3 regions of the Streptomyces sp. NPDC028722 genome follow, and region 2 is predicted to be linked to each of the others. Evidence: riboswitches for the same ligand, from Rfam matches in the RefSeq annotation. Region 2 holds a riboswitch; each other region holds the start of a gene.
What was found. Region 2 has a riboswitch for cobalamin ahead of AB0F03_RS23070 (cobalamin biosynthesis protein). Riboswitches for the same ligand answer to the same signal wherever they lie in the genome.
Positions count from the first base shown of each region.

Region 1 (4,440 bases), on a different contig from region 2:
TCCCGGGCAGGGCGAACGGCAGGTGAGCTGGTCCGTGGCGGGCGACGAGCGCGCCCGCGCGCTGCGGATGACCATCCACCAGCCGCTGTCCGACGGCCCGGCGCAGTTCGTCACCCGCGTCACGGTCTCCCGGACGGAGGACGGCGGCGGGGGACTCCGGGTCGTCATGGGCAGGGAGATCCCCGACGGCTGGATCGCGCCGGTGCAGAGCCCGCGGCTCAGACGTCCCCAGCTGCTGCGCGCGGTGCTGGCGGACGGCGAACTCGATGTGCGGGTGCTCGGCCAGCGCGCCACCGGGCGGTACGAGCGGATCCGGGAACCCGGGCACGCTGCCGTGCTGCTGGAGTCGCTCGCGCTGAGCACACGCCTTCCCATCCTGCTGATGCACCCCCGGGACCAGGCGGCCTGGACCACGGCGGCCGACGCCTCGGGACAACTCGCCGGACTGGCCCAGGTCGTGACGCTCAACTACGTCACCGCGCAGGCCGTGCGCCGGGTCCACGAACAGGTGGCCGTCCCCAGCGGCGGGGCCCGGCTGGTCTGGCCCAACCTCGGCCTGGAACATCCCGCCTACTCGCGGGAGCAGATGTCCCAGCCGTCCTTCGTGAGCAGGCGGCTGATGCCGTCGCTGGCCCATCTCTCCGTCATCGCCCGGGGCAGTGACACGGCGTGGGAGCGGGCACGGCAGGCCTCGTACCGGGAGGGGGCACGCAGAGCCGCAGAGCGGCTGTCGCGCGCGCAGGCGGCCGGCGACACGACCGCCGAACTCCAGGCGCTGAAGGAACGCGCGCGGCAGCTGGAGGAGGACGCCAGGTCGTGGGAGGACATGGCCCAGAGCTGTATGGAGGACCGTGACAAGGCGCAGTCCGAGGCCACCGCCGCCGAGGCGCTGCGCCAGGACCGGGACTACTGGAAGAACCTGTACCTGGACCTGTCGCGGGGCGGGAGCGGACAGGCCGCCGAGCCGGACGTCTGGCACGGGATCCCGGTCCTGGGCCCCGACGCCGTACCGACGTTCGAGGCTCTCGCCAGGACGTCGGAGGAGCGCATCGTGTTCACGGTGCGGGCGGCGCGCGCCTGGAAGGCCTCCCAGTACCCGTATCCCGAGGAGATGACCGACCAGCTGATCGCCCTCGCGCAGGCCGCGATGGACCTGTACACCAAGCCCGGCAAGCGGCCCCGGCTCGACCAGTGGTTCTACGACCAGCACGGGCTGAGGTTCGCGAACAGCGACGAGAAGCTGAGCAAGAACAAGGACAAGCGCTACTTCACGTTCGAGGACAAGCGCCGGGACGGGCTGCCGCACATCAAGGTCCGGGACGCCGTGTCGCCCAACGAGGCCGGACGCATCTACTTCGCCCTGGATCCCGAGGGCAAGCGCCTGATCGTGAACCATGTGGGGCTGCACCTGTGACTCGCCCCGGCCGGTCGCGTCGTACGGCCGAGGGGCGTACGCCGATGCCGCGGGCGACGGCGTCCGGCCGCCCGTCCGCCGGGAGTGCGCCCTTGGCCGTACGGGCACCAGGCGGTACGGTCGGTCCGAATCGACGACGGTCGACGGAAGCCGGTGGAACTCCGGCACGGTCGCGCCACTGTATGCGAGAGCCTCCGGGTGTTCGTGAGTCAGACCCGTGGCCGTCGTCCTGTGCACCACCGAGATGGGACGCGAACTCCCAGAGGAGGTCCTGCCATGGCGCAGACCGTCGCCCGGCCGACAGCCACCATCCCTGCCGTACCGGCGAAACTGCCGCTGAAGGCCATCGCTCCGTGGGCGGTCTTCTTCGGCATTCTCATGCTCGTCCTGCTGTACTTCGTCGGCGCCGAACAGGGCGCCACCTCCGTGTTCGACGGCACGGACGTCCACGAGTGGGTGCACGACGCCCGCCATCTGCTCGGCTTCCCCTGCCACTGACGCGAGGGACGCCCCCATCCATGAACTCCGCGACGGTGAGGAACCTCCTCGTGCGGGGCATGCTCGCCGGCCTGGCCGCCGGCGTGCTCGCCCTGCTCACCGCCTACTTCCTCGGCGAGCCGAGCGTCGACAGCGCGATCGGCTTCGAGGACGCCCACTCCCACACGCACGGGGCGGAAGCCGTCTCCCGCTCCGTGCAGTCCACCGCCGGCCTCGCCACCGGCGTCCTCGTCTACGGGGTCGCGTTCGGCGGCATCGCCGCGCTCGCCTTCTGCTTCGCGCTCGGCCGCGTCGGCCGCTTCTCCCCGCGGGCGATCGCGCTGCTGCTGTCGGGCTGCGCGCTGCTCGCCGTGTACGTCGTGCCGTTCCTGAAGTACCCGGCCAACCCGCCCTCCGTCGGTGACCCCGGCACCATCGGCAGGCGGACCGGCCTGTACGTCCTGATGATGCTGCTCGGCGTGCTCCTCGCGGTCGCCGCCACCCTCCTGGGCAAGCGGCTCGCACCCCGGCTGGGCACCTGGTACGCCACCGTCGCCGCGGTGGCCGCCTTCGCCTTCATGACGGCACTGGCCTACGCCTTCCTGCCGGCCGTCAACGAGGTGCCGAAGGACTTCCCGGCCGCCCTGCTGTGGCGGTTCCGTCTCTCCGCGCTGGCCGTCCAGGCCGTCCTGTGGGCCGGTTTCGGCCTGCTCTTCGGCGAGTTCGCCCAACGGCTGCTGCACCCGGAGCCCGCACCGTCCGCCGCCGGGCGGCCGGTCGCCGCACCACACTGAACCACCACCGGACGCGAGAGGGCTTCTCGGACCCGTCCGAGGGGCCCTCTCCGCGTTCCCGACGGCGGACAGCGAACGGCGGACAGCGAACGGCGGACGGCGGACAGCGGACGGCGTCAGCGGGCGGCGTCAGCGGGCGGCGTCAGCGGCCGGACGCGGTGCCGAGCGGGTGGCCGAGCCGCAGATTCCAGCGCCCGGACCGGCCGGTGACCTCCGTCGCCGTGAGCGGCGGCACGTCCAGCCGCCAGAACGCGGCCAACGGCACGTCCAGGACGTGCACCACCACCGCGCGGACCACCTCCGGCTCCACCACGGCCACCGTCCGTCCGCCGGTGCGGCCGCACCGCTCCAGCCAGCGTCCGACGCGCTCGCACAGGTCCCGCACCGAGGCGCCGCCGTGCGGTACCGCGTCCGGATCGGCCAGCCAGCGGGCCAGCGCCGCCGGTTCGGCACCACCGACGTCCGCCAGCATCCGGCCCCGCCACCGGCCCACGTCCAGTCCGGCGAGTTCCGCCGCCTGGATGGCGTCGAGGCCGAGCGCCGACGCCGTCTCCCGGCAGCGGGTGCTGGGGGAGGTGAGGACCTGCCCGGCGGCGGGCACGTGCTCCGCCGCCGCCCCGGCCTCGGCCGCCCCCGCGCCGTCGAGCGAGTCGCCGTCGTCGAAACGGGCCCGCCGCAGGGAGGGGGTCGTCGCCGGCGCGATCAGGGTGACACGGGTCGTCACGAGGTCGGTCCTCCTGCGTCGGCCGTCCGGCGGCTGCCGCGGTACGGCACCGACGGTACGCCCGGCCAGGCTCCCTCCGGGCCGGGCCGGGCCGGGCCGGTCGGTTCAGTCCTCCGTCGGGGAAGCGGTGCGGTCCTCGAAGGTCGCGAGGATGCGTTCCGCGGCCAGGGTCGCCGTCAACCGCCCCTCCCTGACCTGCCGTTCGAGGCCGGGCGCGGTCGCGCGCACCGCCGGGTCGGCGTACAGCCGGCCGAGCAGTTCGTCGCGGACCATCGCCCAGGTCCACTCGATCTGCTGGTCCCGCCGCTTGGCGGCCAGCCGCCCGGTGGAGTCCAGCAGCGTACGGTGCTGCTCCAGTCGCTCCCACACCGTGTCCAGACCCATGGACTCCCGGGCGCTACAGTGCAGCACCGGCGGCGTCCAGAACGCGTCCTTGCCGTGCATCAGCCGCAGCGCGCCCGCCAGTTCCCGGGCCGCGGCCCGCGCGTCGCGCTCGTGCGGGCCGTCCGCCTTGTTGACGGCGATGACGTCGGCCAGTTCCAGGACGCCCTTCTTGATGCCCTGGAGCTGGTCGCCGGTGCGGGCCAGCGTCAGCAGCAGGAAGGAGTCGACCATGCCCGCGACCGCCGTCTCCGACTGGCCCACGCCGACGGTCTCCACGAGGATCACGTCGTAGCCGGCCGCCTCCATGACCACCATCGACTCCCGGGTGGCCTTGGCGACGCCGCCCAGCGTGCCCGCGCTGGGGGAGGGCCGGACGAAGGCGTCCGGGTCCACCGCCAGCCGTTCCATCCGGGTCTTGTCACCCAGGATGGAACCGCCGGTGCGGGTGGAGGACGGGTCCACGGCGAGGACGGCGACCCGGTGCCCCAGCGAGGTCAGCAGCGTCCCGAACGCGTCGATGAACGTCGACTTGCCGACACCGGGCACGCCGCTCACCCCGATCCGCCGGGCCCGGCCGCTGTGCGGCAGCAGCTCGGTGAGCAACTGCTGGGCCAGCGCCCGGTGCTGCGGGCGGGTGGACTCGACGA
Region 1 is NZ_JBEZWU010000010.1:85,881-90,320, reverse strand. It holds gene AB0F03_RS18025 (hypothetical protein) at 1-1,414, shown strand, start outside; cobalamin riboswitch at 1,519-1,655, shown strand; gene AB0F03_RS18020 (CbtB-domain containing protein) at 1,691-1,912, shown strand; gene AB0F03_RS18015 (CbtA family protein) at 1,933-2,685, shown strand; gene AB0F03_RS18010 (histidine phosphatase family protein) at 2,828-3,409, opposite strand; gene meaB (methylmalonyl Co-A mutase-associated GTPase MeaB) at 3,515-4,440, opposite strand, start outside.
Region 1: it holds a riboswitch for cobalamin, as region 2 does, so the genes downstream of both, AB0F03_RS18020 (CbtB-domain containing protein) here and AB0F03_RS23070 (cobalamin biosynthesis protein) in region 2, are expected to answer to the same signal.

Region 2 (4,440 bases):
GCCCAGACCAGCGCCGCGACCGCCATCCTGGCCTCCTCCCACCTCGGCTTCTCCCTCTCCACCACCCACGTCGTCTCCGGCTCGGTGATGGGCGCCGGCCTCGGCCGCAAGGGCGGTGTGGTCCGCTGGTCCACCGCCACCCGCATGTTCATCGCCTGGGCGCTCACCCTCCCGGCCGCCGCGCTGGTCGGCGCGGGTGCCGAGTCCGTCACCGGCCTGGGTGACTGGGGCACCGCCGCCGTCGCCGTCTTCCTCGTCGCCGCCAGCGCCGCGATCTGGAAGTTCTCCCGCCGCGAGGTCGTGGACCACACCCACGTGGTCCAGGAGACCGGCGAGCCGGCCGGTGTGATCACCACCGCCATGGCCGCCGTGACCCCGCCCCCGGCCGGCCCGGTCGCCATCGACCTGGACATCGCCTTCCCACGGCAGGCCACCAGCCCGGTCCCGGCCGCCGAGCCCGCTCCCCCGGCCGCCCCGGCCGCCACCGTCTGAGCCCGGTCACCCCGGTTACCGAAGGAAGCATCCCCATGAAGATCGACTGGGCGGCTCTCGGCTCCGTCTTCGGAGTGAGCCTCGTGGCCACCGTGGGCCTGGTGTCCCTGTTCACCCTCGGCATCGCGGGCCTGCACCGGCGCGAGAAGGCCGTGGCGCAGGGCGGCACCGCCGGCCTCGCCGTCACCGGCGCCTACCTCTGCTTCGCGGCCTGCGCGGCGGCGGTGGCGTACGGCATCCACCTGGTCGTGGCCAAGGCCTGACCCGGACCCTCTCGGAGGCTCCCCCGCACCGGTCGTGCGGGGGAGCCTCCGTCCTGTTCCCACCCGTCCCGCGCGTCCCGCGGTGTGGGGATGGGCACACTCTCCCCACGCAGGTCAACGGCAAGTTGACGGCCCTTCCGGGCGCGTGGTGGACTGCCCAGGCCATCTACGGCGGCAGAAGAGGAAGCCGGTGCGAATCCGGCGCGGTCCCGCCACTGTCACCGGGGAGTCATCCCCGGGAGCCAGGAACTCTCGCCGCCGATCGACGTCGAACCAGGGCGCGGACACCCTGAGTGAGGACCTACAGCGACATGCTCGGCTGCCCATCGAGGACCCGTTCGAGGACCCGTACCCGGACCGCTTCCGTCCCCGCGGCCGGCTGAGCCGATGGGTGCCGATCGCACTTACGCGTACGGCGCCGCCGCCGGTCTCCTCGGTGACCTGCTCCTCGGCGATCCGCGCCGCGGGCATCCGGTCGCCGTGTTCGGCCGGGCGGCCGGAGCCGTGGAACGCGCCCTGTGGCACGACCACCGCGGCTGGGGTGCCCTGCACACCGCCGTGTGCGCCGGCGGCGCCGTCGCGCTGGGCGCGCTGGCCGCACGCGCCGCACGCCCCCGTCCCGCCGTCTCCGCCGCGCTGACCGCCGCCGCCACCTGGGCCGTCGTCGGCGGCACCTCGCTCGCCCGTGAGGCCCGAACCGTCGGGCGCGCGCTGGAGGCCGGGGACGTCGAAGCCGCCCGGGCCCGGCTGCCCCACCTGTGCGGCCGGGACCCGCAGGCGCTGGACGCCGACGGCATCGCCCGGGCCGTGGTCGAGTCGGTCGCCGAGAACACCTCCGACGCCGTGGTCGGCGCCCTCGTCTGGGGTGCCGTGGCCGGTGTCCCGGGGCTGCTCGGATTCCGGGCGGTCAACACCCTGGACGCGATGGTGGGCCACAGGTCGCCCCGCCACCGGCGTTACGGCTGGGCCTCCGCCCGCCTCGACGACGTCGCCGGCTGGCCCGGGGCCCGGCTCACCGCCGTACTCGCCACCCTCGCCGGGCCCGATCCGCGCGGTGCCGCGCGGGCCTGGCGGGCCGACGCCTCCCGGCATCCGAGCCCCAACGCCGGTCCCGTGGAGGCCGCGTTCGCGGGCGCCCTCGGGGTACGGCTGGGCGGGACGCTCTCCTACGGCGGCCGGGTCGAACACCGGCCCGTGCTCAACGGCGGCACCGGACGCCCGGTCCGGGTCACCGACATCGACCGGGCCGTACGGCTCTCCCGCCGCGTCGGCCTGCTCGCGCTCGGCGCCACGCTCGCCGCGCGCGGCCTGATGAAGGGACGTGCGAAGTGAACGGGGGTCTCCTCGTCGCCGGCACCACCTCCGACGCCGGCAAGAGCGTCGTGACGGCCGGGATCTGCCGCTGGCTGGTCCGCCAGGGCGTGAAGGTGGCGCCGTTCAAGGCGCAGAACATGTCCCTGAACTCGTTCGTCACCCTGGAAGGGGCGGAGATCGGACGGGCGCAGGCCATGCAGGCACAGGCCTGCCGGGTCGAGCCCACCGCGCTGATGAACCCGGTGCTGCTCAAGCCGGGCGGCGAGCAGAGCAGCCAGGTGGTGCTGCTCGGCAAGCCCGTCGGGGAGCTGAGCGCGCGCGGCTACCACGGGGGCCGCCAACAGCGCCTGCTCGGCACGGTGCTGGACTGCCTGGCCGAGTTGCGGGGCACGTATGACGCGGTGATCTGTGAGGGGGCGGGCAGTCCGGCCGAGATCAACCTGCGGCGGACGGACATCGTCAACATGGGCATCGCCCGCAACGCGCGGCTGCCCGTGCTGGTGGTGGGGGACATCGACCGCGGGGGCGTCTTCGCGTCCTTCTTCGGCACCGTCGCCCTGCTCTCCCCCGAGGACCAGGAACTGGTGGCCGGGTTCCTCGTGAACAAGTTCCGCGGTGACGTGTCGCTGCTGGAGCCGGGCCTGGACATGCTGCACGGGCTCACCGGGCGGCGGACGTACGGCGTCCTGCCCTTCCGGCACGGCCTCGGCATCGACGAGGAGGACGGGCTGAGAGTGTCCCTGCGGGGCACCGTCCGCGAGTCCTCCGTGACGCCCCCGGTCGGCGCGGACGTGCTGCGGGTCGCCGTCTGCGCGGTCCCGCTGATGTCCAACTTCACCGACGTGGACGCCCTCGCCGCCGAACCGGGCGTCGTCGTGCGCTTCGTGGACCGCCCCGAGGAACTGGCCGACGCCGATCTCGTGGTGGTCCCGGGCACGCGCGGCACCGTACGGGCGCTCCAGTGGCTGCGGGACCGCGGGCTGGCGGACGCCCTCCTGCGGCGGGCCGCCGAGGGGCGCCCCGTGCTCGGCATCTGCGGCGGCTTCCAGATGCTCGGCGAGCACATCGAGGACGAGGTCGAGTCGCGCGCCGGACACGTCCCCGGGCTCGGCCTGCTCCCCGTCCGGGTCCGCTTCGCCCGCGAGAAGACCCTCGCCCGGCCCGTCGGCGAGGCCTTCGGCGAGCGGGTCGAGGGGTACGAGATCCATCACGGGGTGGCCGAGCTCACCGGCGGGGACGCCTTCCTGGACGGCTGCCGCGCGGGCCGGACCTGGGGCACCCACTGGCACGGCTCGCTGGAGTCGGACGGCTTCCGGCGGGCCTTCCTGCGCGAGGTGGCCGCCGCCGCGGGCCGCCGCTTCGTGCCCGCGCCGGACACCTCCTTCGCCGCGCTGCGCGAGGAGCAGCTCGACCGGCTCGGCGACCTGATCGAACAGCACGCGGACACCGACGCGCTCTGGCGGCTCATCGAGTCGGGCGCGCCGCAAGGACTGCCTTTCATTCCACCGGGAGCGCCCGCATGAGCACAGTGTTGTTGTTGTCGACCGCCGACACGGATCTGCTGGCGGCCCGGGCCTGTGGCGCCGGCTACCGCATCGGCAACCCCACCCGGGTCGACGTCGCCGGGGAGCTGCCGGCCCTGGTCGAGGGCGCGGACATCGCCGTCGTACGGCTGCTGGGCGGCAAGCGCGCCTGGGAGGACGGGCTGGCGGTGCTGCGGACGTCCGGGATCCCGACCGTGCTGCTGGGTGGCGAGGCCGTCCCGGACGCCGAGCTGATGGCCGAGTCGTCCGTGCCGGCCGGTGTGGTCGCCGAGGCGCTGAAGTACCTGGTCGAGGGCGGCCCGGAGAACCTGCTGGAGCTGTCCCGGTTCCTGTCGGACACCGTGCTGCTGACCGGTGAGGGCTTCGAGGGGCCGCGCGGGATGCCGGAGTACGGCGTGCACGGCGACCGCCCGGTCGTGGCCGGCCGCCCCACCGTGGGCGTCCTCTTCTACCGGGCGCACGAACTGAGCGGCAACACCGCCTTCGTGGACACGCTGTGCGACGCGATCGAGGCGAAGGGCGCCAACGCCCTTCCGGTGTACTGCGGTTCGCTGCGCGGCGCGGACGCCGGGCTGTACCGGCTGCTGGAGCGGGCCGACGTGCTGGTGGCCACCGTCCTCGCGGCCGGCGGCACGCACGCCTCCCAGGCGTCGGCGGGCGGCGACGAGGAGGCCTGGGACATCGGCGCCCTCGCCGACCTCGACGTGCCCGTCCTCCAGGGCCTGTGCCTGACCTCCTCGCGAGCAGCGTGGGAGGAGTCCGACGCGGCCCTGTCCCCGATGGACGCGGCGATGCAGGTCGCGATCCCGGAGTTCGACGGCCGCCTC
Region 2 is NZ_JBEZWU010000015.1:135,833-140,272, reverse strand. It holds gene AB0F03_RS23080 (inorganic phosphate transporter) at 1-492, shown strand, start outside; gene AB0F03_RS23075 (hypothetical protein) at 528-755, shown strand; cobalamin riboswitch at 888-1,030, shown strand; gene AB0F03_RS23070 (cobalamin biosynthesis protein) at 1,143-2,087, shown strand; gene AB0F03_RS23065 (cobyric acid synthase) at 2,084-3,592, shown strand; gene cobN (cobaltochelatase subunit CobN) at 3,589-4,440, shown strand, end outside.

Region 3 (4,440 bases), on a different contig from region 2:
AGACCCTGTTCCAGCAGACGACCCCGCCGAAGCTCCCCGACACCGACCTGACCCCGCCGCCCCCGGCCGCGGGCCAGCCGGAGGTGGTGCTCACCCCGCCGCCGACCGCCACCTCCACGCCGGTGGACATCGACGGCATCGCCGGCGGCGGCAACGGCCCGGCACCCGGCGCGACCCCTAGCCCGACGGTGCGTTAGGCCAGCCACACGGTGGTGTCCGGGGGCAGGCTGCCGCCGCCCGGGAGCGGGGTGCTGCTCAGCAGGACCTCGCCCGGCGGGAGCGGTACCGGCTCGGCGCCGAGGTTGGTGACGCAGCGCCAGGCCTCGCCGCGGGTGAAGTCCAGCACCCCGGCGGGCGCCTGGGGTGTCCAGGTCAGCGTCTCGCCCTCCAGCAGCTTGCGGCGCAGCCGCAGCGCGGTGCGGTACAGCTCCAGCGTGGAACCCTCGGTGCCGGCCTGCGCCTCGACGGCGTACGCCGCGAAGGACTCCGGCTGCGGCAGCCAGGCGGCGCCGGGCCCGAAGCCGTACGACGGACCGGTCGTCGTCCACGGCAGGGGCACCCGGCAGCCGTCGCGGCCCTTGCGGACGTGCCCGGTCTGCTCCCAGATCGGGTCCTGGAGCACCTCGGTGGGCAGGTCGGCGACCTCGGACAGACCGAGTTCCTCACCCTGGTAGAGGTACGCCGAGCCGGGCAGCGCCAGCATCAGCAGGGTCGCGGCCCGGGCCCGGACGAGACCCGCCGCCGTGTCGACGGCGGGCGCCGTGCCGCCGGACAGCAGCCAGGCGGCCGGGTCGGTGCCGGGCGGCAGCACGAGGCGGGAGGCGTGCCGGACGACGTCGTGGTTGGACAGCACCCAGGTGGCGGAGGCACCGACGGCCCGGGCCGTGGCCAGCGAGGCGGTGATGACGTCCCGCAGTTCCTCCGCGTCCCACGGCGCCCCCAGGTACTCGAAGTTGAACGCCTGGCCGAGTTCGTCGGGGCGGGCGTACAGGGCGCGGCGGGCGCCCGGCACCCAGGCCTCGGCGACGGCGGTGCGCGGCGGGCTGTAGGCGTCGAAGACCTTGCGCCAGTCGCGGTAGATCTCGTGGACCTCGTCGCGGTCCCAGTACGGGTGGCTGCCGGGCGGGACCACCAGCAGGGCCTCCTCGCCGGACGCGCCGACGTCGCCGACGTCCCGCAGCGGCTCGGTGAGGTCCTTGACCAGGCCGTGGGCGACGTCGACCCGGAACCCGTCGACCCCCCGGTCGGACCAGAACCGCAGGGTGGTGCGGAAGTCGGCGCGGACCTCCTCGTTGTCCCAGTTGAGGTCGGGCTGTTCGGGGGCGAAGAGATGCAGGTACCACTCGCCGTCGGGCACCCGCCGCCACGCGCTGCCGCCGAACAGCGACTGCCAGTCGGTGGGCGGGAGTTCGCCGTGCGCGCCGCGGCCCGCCCGGAAGACGTAGCGGTCGCGGGCGGCGGAGCCGGGGGCGGTGCGCAGCGCCTCCTGGAACCAGGGGTGCCGGTCGGAGGTGTGGTTGGGGACGAGGTCGACGACGACCTTCAGGCCGAGCCGGTGCGCCTCGGCGACCAGGGCGCCGAAGTCGTCCAGGGTGCCCAGGCGCGGGTCGACGTCCCGGTGGTCGGCGACGTCGTAGCCGCCGTCCGCGAGTTCGGAGGGGTAGAAGGGGCTCAGCCACAGAGCGTCCACACCGAGCGTCGCCAGGTGGTTCAGGCGCTCGGTGATGCCCCTCAGGTCGCCCAGGCCGTCGCCGTCGGCGTCCGCGAAGCTGCGCGGATAGACCTGGTAGATGACGGCCTGCCGCCACCAGTCGGGGTTCCTGGACGAGAGGTCTGCCATGCGGGCTCCCATGGACGGACGACGGTACGGACTCTGTATCTGTCCACCTTGCCCGGAAAGGGAACCTTTTTCGCGGCCGGTCAGGGGGCGCAGTGCTCCAGCAGGCCGCGCACCTGCGCGTCCACCACCCGGTAGCGCACCACCCGTCCCTCCTTCTCCCCCGCCACGACCCCGGCCGCCCGCAGCAGCCGCAGCGCCTGGGAGACGGCGGGGTCGTTCATGCCGGTGGCGATCGCGAGGTCGGAGACGGCGAGCGGACCGGTGCGGTGCAGGGCGAGCAGCAGCGCGAGCCGGTTGGCGTCGGCCAGGAGGGAGAAACGGCCGGCCCAGGTGCGCAGGTGATCCGCGTCGCCGATGGCGGCGATCGCCTCGCACACCCGGTGACCGTCGATGGTGCGACGGTCGGCTCGGTCGGCAGGCACGAGATGCATGACGCCATCCTCGCAGGCACCGATGTGATCTTGAATACCTGCGCAGGTGCGCAGCTATGCAGACGACCGCCCGCCCCTCTACGGTGGGCGGGCCGTGGTGCTCGGGAAGTCGATGCAAGATCGACGCGGCCCTCGCCACTGTGATCAGGGAGTTCCCGTTCCGTCCGGCAACCGCCGGGCCACTGGTCGTACGCGACCGGGAAGGCAGGAACGGCGGACGCGGACCTGTAAGCCAGGAGACCGGCCACGGCACTCACGAAGTGATCCACGAGGTGCTGGAGCGTGAACCTGATGACCGACGCCGCGTCTTTCCGCTGGCGACGTGAGGACACCGTCAAGACGGCGGGGCTGATGGCGGTGATAGTCGCCCTGCACGTCGTCGCCTTCGGGATCCTCTTCCTCCTCGTCGCCCCCCGGCACTACCGGGTGGGCACCGACGTCTTCGGCGTCGGACTCGGCGTCACCGCCTACACCCTCGGCATGCGGCACGCCTTCGACGCCGACCACATCGCCGCCATCGACAACACGACCCGCAAGCTGATGGCCGACGGCAAGCGGCCCGTGTCGGTGGGCTTCTGGTTCGCGCTCGGCCACTCCAGCGTCGTCGTCCTGCTGGCGCTGCTCATCGCGGGCGGCACCTCCCTCGCCGGGAAGGTCATGAACGAGGGATCCAGCACCCACCAGGTGCTCGGCGTCCTCGGGACCACGATCTCCGGCACGTTCCTCTACCTCATCGCGGCCCTGAACCTGTTCGCGCTGGTGGGCATCCTCCGGGTGTTCCGCGCCATGCGCGCCGGGGCGTACGACGAGAAGGAGCTAGAACAGCACCTGGACTCGCGCGGCTTCATGAACCGGCTCCTCGGCCGCCTCACCAAGTCCGTGACCCGGCCGGGCCAGATGTACCCGCTCGGCTTCCTCTTCGGCCTCGGCTTCGACACGGCCACCGAGGTCACGCTGATGGTGATGGCCGGCTCGGGCGCGGCGGCCGGCCTGCCCTGGTACGCGGTCCTGTGCCTGCCGCTGCTCTTCGCCGCCGGGATGAGCCTGTTCGACACCCTCGACGGCACGTTCATGAACTTCGCCTACCAGTGGGCGTTCTCCAACCCCGTCCGCAAGGTGTTCTACAACCTCGCCATCACCGGCCTGTCCATCGCCGTCGCCTTCTTCATCGGCACCATCGAACTGGTCGGCGTCCTGCACGAGAAGTTCGGCCTGCACGACGACCTGACCGGCTGGGTCGCCGGCCTCGACCTGGACAACGTCGGCTACCTCATCGTCGGCCTGTTCGTCGTCGTCTGGGCGGCGGCGCTGACGTACTGGCGCTTCGCCAGGGTGGAGGAGCGCTGGTCGGAACGGGTACCGGCCACCGCCGACTAGACAGGGCCTAGCGGCCGACGGTCTCCAGGTACAGCCGCACGTACCGGTCCACGTCCACCTCCAGCGCCACGTCCACGAGGGTCTGTTCGCGGCGGCCCTCGTGGATCTCGGACTCGCCGGGGCGGGGCCGGCGGTCCACGACCGTCTGCCCGCGGGACGGGCCGGGGGCCAGGGTGACCTCCACCGGCAGCAGCCGGGTGGTGATGCCCTGCGGGTCGGCGACCGCGCACACCGCGCCCGCGTCACCGAGGCCGCCCGCCTCCTCCGCCTCGGGCGGTCCGCCCTGCGAGGTCGGCCGGTGGGCGAGGAGGTCGCCCGCCAGGCGGGTGCCGGGCTCGTCGCTCGCGCGCAGCCGGTGCACCTCCGGGGCGGGCACCACCACCTGCTGGAAGACGTCCAGGCCGTACATCGTGATCGGCACCCCGGCCGTCAGCAGGATCGCCGCCGCCTCCGGATCGTGCCAGACGTTGAACTCGGCGACCGGGGTGGCGTTGCCCACGGCCACGGCCCCGCCCATGAACACGATCCGCTCGATGTTCCGCGTCACCTCCGGATGGGTGCGCAGCAGCAGGGCGATGTTCGTCAGCGGGGCGGTCGGGACCAGGGTCACCGGGCGCGGGGAGCCGAGGATCTCCCGGTGCAGCAGGGTGACGGCGTCGACGGCCGCCGGTGCCCGGGTGGGCGCGGGCAGGCCCAGGTCGCCCATGCCGTCCGTGCCGTGCACGTGCCGGGCCGAGCGGGCCGGCTCGATCAGCGGGCGGGCGGCGCCCCGCGCCACCGGGATGTCGGGCG
Region 3 is NZ_JBEZWU010000006.1:351,769-356,208, reverse strand. It holds gene AB0F03_RS13115 (DUF4142 domain-containing protein) at 1-197, shown strand, start outside; gene AB0F03_RS13110 (glycoside hydrolase family 13 protein) at 194-1,840, opposite strand; gene AB0F03_RS13105 (metalloregulator ArsR/SmtB family transcription factor) at 1,921-2,271, opposite strand; cobalamin riboswitch at 2,350-2,535, shown strand; gene AB0F03_RS13100 (HoxN/HupN/NixA family nickel/cobalt transporter) at 2,563-3,648, shown strand; gene AB0F03_RS13095 (nucleoside hydrolase) at 3,656-4,440, opposite strand, start outside.
Region 3: it holds a riboswitch for cobalamin, as region 2 does, so the genes downstream of both, AB0F03_RS13100 (HoxN/HupN/NixA family nickel/cobalt transporter) here and AB0F03_RS23070 (cobalamin biosynthesis protein) in region 2, are expected to answer to the same signal.